2 regions of the Sporomusa sp. genome follow, and region 2 is predicted to be linked to the other one. Evidence: riboswitches for the same ligand, from Rfam matches in the RefSeq annotation. Region 2 holds a riboswitch; the other holds the start of a gene.
What was found. Region 2 has a riboswitch for glycine ahead of gcvT (glycine cleavage system aminomethyltransferase GcvT). Riboswitches for the same ligand answer to the same signal wherever they lie in the genome.

Region 1 (3,426 bases), on a different contig from region 2:
AGTTGGCGAGTGGGTGATTATTTGGAAGTCCTATAGGGCTGGCGATATCTTTGGCACCCGCTTTCTGGCGCTTAATGTCCCATGGGGAGGTTATGGCATCCACGGTACGAATCAACCATGGAGCATCGGTCATTACGCTAGCCATGGATGTATTCGCATGCGAAATAAAGATATTGAAGAATTATATGAGTGGATTCCCATTGGGACACCAGTAAAAATCGAAAACCACCCTGTTCCCATCCAACGCCAGTTAAAAATTAATGTAATGGGGCCTGATGTTGTAAAACTGCAAATCCACCTAAGAAATTTAGGATACCTAGAAGAAAGAGCTGACGGTTTTTTTAATAAAGAAACCGAGACTGCAGTTAAGCGCTTTCAACATGATCATGGCCTTAAACCTACAGGTATAGTTGATAGAAAAACACTTGATTTAATGGGATTGTAAGCATCGTTATACACCTTATGAACAAAAACACCACCCATTGGGATGGTGTCTTTTGTTAAATTACCCGATTCTTGTATGTTGCAATACATTATAAGACAAAATAATACGCTGACCCTGTTGTTTCCTTTTTTACTGGGAGACAGCCTCTACATCATACATTATACTAAACTAGTTTGTCCCTCTTCCGCTTTCGTTCTTGATTTACATATCCTGTATATCACACCCAGCATGATAAACCATATAGGTGTCACAAACAGGGCTACACGAGTTTCCTCATTGAGTGCCAGTGAAATTAAAACAAAAGCAAAAAACGCTAAAATTATATAGTTAATGATTGGATATAACGGCATTTTGAACTTATTTTTAGCAGCTAGTTCAGGATTGGTTTTACGGTATTTTAAATGGCAGATAGTAATAATAGCCCAAATAAAGATAAAACAGAATGTGGATATACTGGTAATTAGTACAAATACACCCTCCGGCATAATGTATTGCAGAATAATCGCTATCAGAACAACAATTGTCGACATCATAGTCGCATTAGCCGGAATACGATTGGAGGTTAATTTTTTCATGGATTCAGGCGCATTATTTTCTTGTGCCAGAGAGTAAACCATACGGCTTGTACTAAAAATCCCACTGTTACCAGCCGATGCCGCTGATGTTAAAACAACAAAATTGACAATCGATGCAGCAGCCGCAATCCCCATAGCAGAAAATACCTGGACAAACGGGCTCTTAGCCGGACTAATGGCAGTCCATGGATATATGCTCATAATGACCAGCAGTGCTCCGACATAGAAGATAATAATTCTGATAGGAATATTGTTGATAGCCTTAGGAATAACCCGTTCCGGATTTTCCGTTTCACTAGCGGTCAACCCAACCAATTCGATACCGGTAAATGCAAAAACAACCATTTGGAAGGAAAGAATAAAGCCGCTTAACCCATTAGGAATCCAACCGCCATGACTCCAGAGGTTGGAAAAGCTGGATGCACCAGCATCAGTAGCAAAACCTTTAATAATCATGAATGTACCAATGACAATCAATGATAGAATGGCAACTACTTTAATTAAGGCAAACCAAAATTCCATTTCACCAAACAGCTTCACTGCAGTAAGATTCATAATGAGTAATACTACTAAAATCATAAGACTGGGAACCCATTGGGCTATATCGGGGAACCAGTACTGTATATACATGCCAGCAGCTGTTACGTCAGCCATAGCAAGGGAAATCCAGCAAAACCAATAAGTCCAACCAGTAATAAATGCAGCTCCGTTTCCCAGATACTCACGTACAAAATCGACAAAAGAATGGTATTTTAAATTAGAAAGCAATAATTCGCCAAGGGCACGCATAACAAAAAAACAAATGATCCCTGTTATGATATAGGCAAATAAAATAGATGGGCCTGCCAAGTGAATAGACCGACCTGACCCCAGAAATAGTCCTGTACCAATTGCCCCACCAATCGCAAGCAATTGAACGTGGCGATTTTTCAGTCCTCTCGCTAAACTTTGATTTTCCATCATAAACATTTCCGCCTTTCTTAGTGTTACTGTTTTTAGATCTGCGTTACTATGAGCGCAAAGTTAACACTTATTACCAAAAATCACCACACCGTCCTCCGAAAGAGCAAAAAGAGGCCAAATTAGCAAAATCTGGCCCCATAAAATACAGAAAGAGACCAAATAAACATTTGGCCTCACAAAATAGCTAATCGGCTCTGTCCTTTTACCTGAGAGATTCACTAATTTAAAAATAAATCAGCTTGCTCCTTCGGTGCTCTATCGAGGCTCTCCAGAGTTTCGTCCAATAACGGTCCTTTTGCCTGAAAGCATAACATCTTCGGCGGATTATACAATCTCTCTCCCATTATCTTCATACGAATTTCGGTATTAAGTTTAGGTTACTTACATACTCTACCACCACTTTTTATAAATGTCAATAAAAATATCGATGTTCCATGTAGCGCTGATTTATCCACTTATATCCTTTGATTTAATGGGATATATAGCCTTTGTATCTTTCTATTTTTTAAAAAAATCCATTAAATTAACTTTATTTAGATTATTTTATATTATACGTAAATTATCAAGGGAATTTTTAACCATATGTTACCTAATTAGCCATTTTGTCACATCAGCACCAAATTTCTATTAATATGCTCCAAAACGCAGCTTGCGTGAATACTTAAATAGGAGTACCCTATAAGAGCCTTATATTTATCCAGTCACACTCGTTGTAATCAGTCGTTCCCTCAAACCTGTTAGGTATCGGCTGAAGTATGGTCAAGAAAAGAGGTGAAATTATGGAAGCAATTAAACTAGGGGGGGCCGCTTTTGTATTTGTAGCAGTCACCTTATATGTGTTAAACTTAGTTCACTTAGCTGGCGTCATTTAATCCTGCTGAGTAAAAGCACAGTGCAATATATAGGATATAGGGTCACCATCCAATGGATGGTGTCTTTTTTATTTAGCTAAATTTATCTAAGTCAAACTATCCTTAAGATTTTCACTACATATTGTTGAAACAAAGGTAGCGCCCGATAGTCTGTACATTCACAGGCACTAAAGTCATCTTAAATCCAATACTTTTACATTTTTTATCTGTGAAGCCAGAATATCAACCTGCTCAATGGTTAAATACAAATTGCCATTTTTCAAGTTTGTATCCAGTTCCGGATATGATGTAAGCAAAGCCTCCCGTATTTTTGCCTCGGTTGTATGACCTTCAATCGTAATTGACAGTTTATCTGTCAGCCCTTCTTTGGTTACTGTGATTTGCACTCTACCGGTGGTTCCGGGAATATTTCCTACTGCGTCAGCAATAACTCGGCCATAAATATTCATATCTCCGGCTACAATCATGTCATCGGTTCTCCCCAAAAGCTTAATAGCCTTAAGGGGCAGCCAACAGCCGCACTCAGCCCAACGCGCTTTATCGCCAGACCGGTACCGGATGAGCGGCATAC
Region 2 (3,426 bases):
TGGCTGCCAACATGGCCATGCGGTCTGACGGCGTATGCGGCAGATAACTCCATGGCATGATTAATGCCCTCCCTCAGCAATCAGTTGCGCATAAGACTCACTGTCTAATAACTCAGCTAACTCAGCTTCGTCAGTAATTTCGATTTTAGCAATCCATCCCTCACCATAAGGATCCTGGTTAATCATCTCAGGTCTATCAGCTAGAGTTTCGTTACCAGCAGTTACTTTCCCGGAAAGCGGCGAATACACGTCTGATACGGCCTTAACCGATTCTACTACCGAAAGTCCACTCCCGCTAGTCAGCTCAGTTCCAACTTCCGGCAACTCGACAAAAACTACATCCCCAAGTTGAGATTGAGCATAATCGGTAATCCCAATAGTTGCTATGTTTCCTTCCAGTCTCACCCATTCATGATCTTTGGAATACTTAAGCTCTTTAGGAATATTCATTCTTATTTCCCCTTTCGCTAAAGTGATTCTTAGAATCAGTGGGATGTATCCCATCTGAGTTTCAGTCAAACTTATTTAAGCCAATTTGCGCCTTACGACCTGCTTTTCACAAACCAAAATTATCGCAGTTTAGGCCGCTGATAAAATGGGGTAGCAATAACCTTAGCCGGAATCTGTTTTCCGCGAATCTCAATATCAAAATTCTGACCAATACCAGCATACTCGGCATCCACCAACGCCAGCCCTAAATTTTTATCCAGTGTCGGCGCATAGGACCCTGTAGTTACTGTGCCAATTCGGCGGCCTTGGTAGGTAACCGGATACTCAGCACGTGGTATACCCCGTCCAAGCATCACAAACCCGACTAGTTTCCGTTGAGTTCCAGTTTGCTTTTGCTCTGTTAGAATCGCCTGCCCGTTAAACCGGCCTTTATCTACAGCGACAAACTTGCCCAAACCAGCCTCCACTGGAGTAATCATGGGCGATAATTCATGCCCGTATAATGGCAGTCCGGCCTCAAACCGCAAAGTATCCCGGCAGCCAAGTCCGGCAGGCAGTACGCCATAGGGCTTACCGGCTTCCATTATAGTTTCCCAGAGATAAGCAGCATCTTCCGGACGGCAATATATTTCAAAGCCAGCTTCTCCGGTATAGCCGGTTCGGGAAATCATAACCTTCTTCTCCGCCATCTTAGTTTCAGGAATAAACCAGTAATATTTCAAATTTGTCAGTGTTGCCGTGGTTAGTTTACTTACAATCGTTTCCGCCAACGGTCCCTGTAATGCCAGCTCAGCTGTTTCTGCCGACAAGTTGGTTAGCGTTACCTGATATGTACCGCAATAATCCTGCAGCCATTGCCAGTCTTTATCAATATTGGCGGCGTTAACAACCAGCAAGTACTCATCCAGGCTGCGCCTATAAATCAGCAAGTCATCCACAGTGCCGCCATCCGGGTAGCACATTGGTGTATACTGTACTTGGTTATCTGCCATCAAGGAGACATCATTCGTTACCAGGTTCTGCAAAAAGTCCAGGGCATCAGGCCCTTTCACCAATATCTCACCCATGTGAGACACATCAAACAAGCCAGCCCTTTCTCTCACTGCTTTGTGTTCCTCCAGTATTCCCGTATACTGCACGGGAAGCAGCCAGCCGCCGAACTCAACCATTTTGCCGCCATATTTGACATGGGTCTCATAGAGTGGCGTCTGCTTTGCTGTCATATCATCCTCTCCTTTTTATCAGAATTTCCAAGCTGCAACCCATTCCATTATTACCTCAAAAACACATTCTGGAATACATTTGGCTTGTGCCAACCGCTGATAATGGTAAACATCGCTAGTATTCTGCTACCTCTCAAAAGTCAGGCTTTCTGTTAAAAAATAAAAAAACAGAGGCAAAGTGAAATCATTCTCTTTGCCTCTGTCCGTTTACCTGAGAGATTTGCCCCCACAGGAGCTCCCCATCGGTGACACCCGCATGAACGGATGTGCTCTCCAGAGTATAGTCCGGTTATAGTCCTTTTGCCTGAGAGTTTGACAAAGGGCTTACTCCTTCGGCGCCGCACATACGGTCTCTCCTATAACCATCATCCCTTACAAATATTTATTTGTTTTCTAAATTTTAACAAAGGACTAAGATGGCTGTCAATAGCCAATTACTTAATTACATCGACGCCCATATAGGGACGCAGTACTTCAGGAATAATCACCGAACCATCTGCTTGCTGGTAGTTTTCTAAGATTGCCGCCACAGTCCGGCCAATCGCTACCCCAGAACCGTTCAGGGTATGCACAAACTCAGGCTTGGCCTTGGGTCCACGACGGAACTTAATTTCAGCGCGGCGAGCCTGGAAGTCTTCGAAATTAGAACAGGAAGAAATTTCGCGATAAGTGTTAAAGCTGGGCAGCCATACTTCAAGATCATAGGTTTTGGCTGAAGAAAAGCCCATATCGCCAGTGCATAACAGGACCGTCCGGTGCGGCAAACCTAATAGTTGCAGCACTCTTTCGGCGTTATGTGTTAATTTTTCCAACTCATTATAGGACTCTTCCGGCAGACAGAACTTCACCAATTCTACTTTGTTGAACTGATGCTGACGGATCAGGCCGCGGGTATCTCGGCCGGCGGCCCCGGCTTCAGCCCGGAAACAGCCGCTATAGGCAGTATAGTTGAGCGGCAAATCCTTGGCATCTAAAATTTCCTGTCGGTGCAAGTTGGTAATAGGCACTTCGGCGGTAGGAATAAGGTAATAGTCCAGACCTTCCAGTTTAAACATATCTTGGGCAAATTTAGGCAATTGACCAGTACCAATCATACTGGCTTCATTAACAATAAACGGTGGGAAAAATTCGGTATAGCCATGCTCCTTAGTGTGCAAATCCAGCATGAAGTTGATAAGCGAACGTTCTAACCGAGATCCCAAACCTTTATAAAAGGTAAATCTGGCACCAGTTACCTTTGCACCACGTTCAAAATCCAGAATACCTAACTTTTCGCCAATTTCCCAGTGAGGTTTAGGTTCAAAATCAAACTCGCGCGGTGTTCCCCATCGGCGTATTTCCTGATTATCCTGCTCGTCTTTTCCTACTGGTACCGAATCATGAGGCACATTGGGTATGCTCATCAGAATGGCTGACAGTGCGGCTTCGGTCTCTTTTACTTTGGCGTCAATGGCTGCTATGCGATCGCCTACCTCCCGCATTTCAGCAATCATATCATCGGCATTTTCACCCGCCTTTTTCTTTTTGCTAATTTCTTGCGAAACCGTGTTTCGTTTGTTTTTGAGGGCCTCAACCTCGGCTAACAGTTCGCGGCGTTCTTTCTCGAGACCAAGAAATTCGCTTAAGCTGATAGCGCTTCCCCGGTTTTTCAATGCTTGTTCTACTGTTTCAGGGTTCTCCCGTACAAATTTAATGTCTAACATGTATGTATACTCCTCCCTTATGTAATCAGTATTACACTTCATTGGCTAAG

Region 1: linked by a shared signal. The riboswitch ahead of AC29Z1_RS11695 (amino acid permease) and the one ahead of gcvT (glycine cleavage system aminomethyltransferase GcvT) in region 2 are both predicted to bind glycine.

Annotation. Positions count from the first base shown of each region.
Region 1 is NZ_JBYKYF010000177.1:2,527-5,952, forward strand. It holds gene AC29Z1_RS11690 (L,D-transpeptidase family protein) at 1-445, shown strand, start outside; gene AC29Z1_RS11695 (amino acid permease) at 604-1,983, opposite strand; glycine riboswitch at 2,176-2,257, opposite strand; glycine riboswitch at 2,261-2,336, opposite strand; partial or broken gene AC29Z1_RS11700 (phenylacetate--CoA ligase family protein) at 3,029-3,426, opposite strand, start outside.
Region 2 is NZ_JBYKYF010000255.1:297-3,722, reverse strand. It holds partial or broken gene gcvPA (aminomethyl-transferring glycine dehydrogenase subunit GcvPA) at 1-58, opposite strand, end outside; gene gcvH (glycine cleavage system protein GcvH) at 61-450, opposite strand; gene gcvT (glycine cleavage system aminomethyltransferase GcvT) at 570-1,673, opposite strand; glycine riboswitch at 1,956-2,042, opposite strand; gene serS (serine--tRNA ligase) at 2,108-3,376, opposite strand.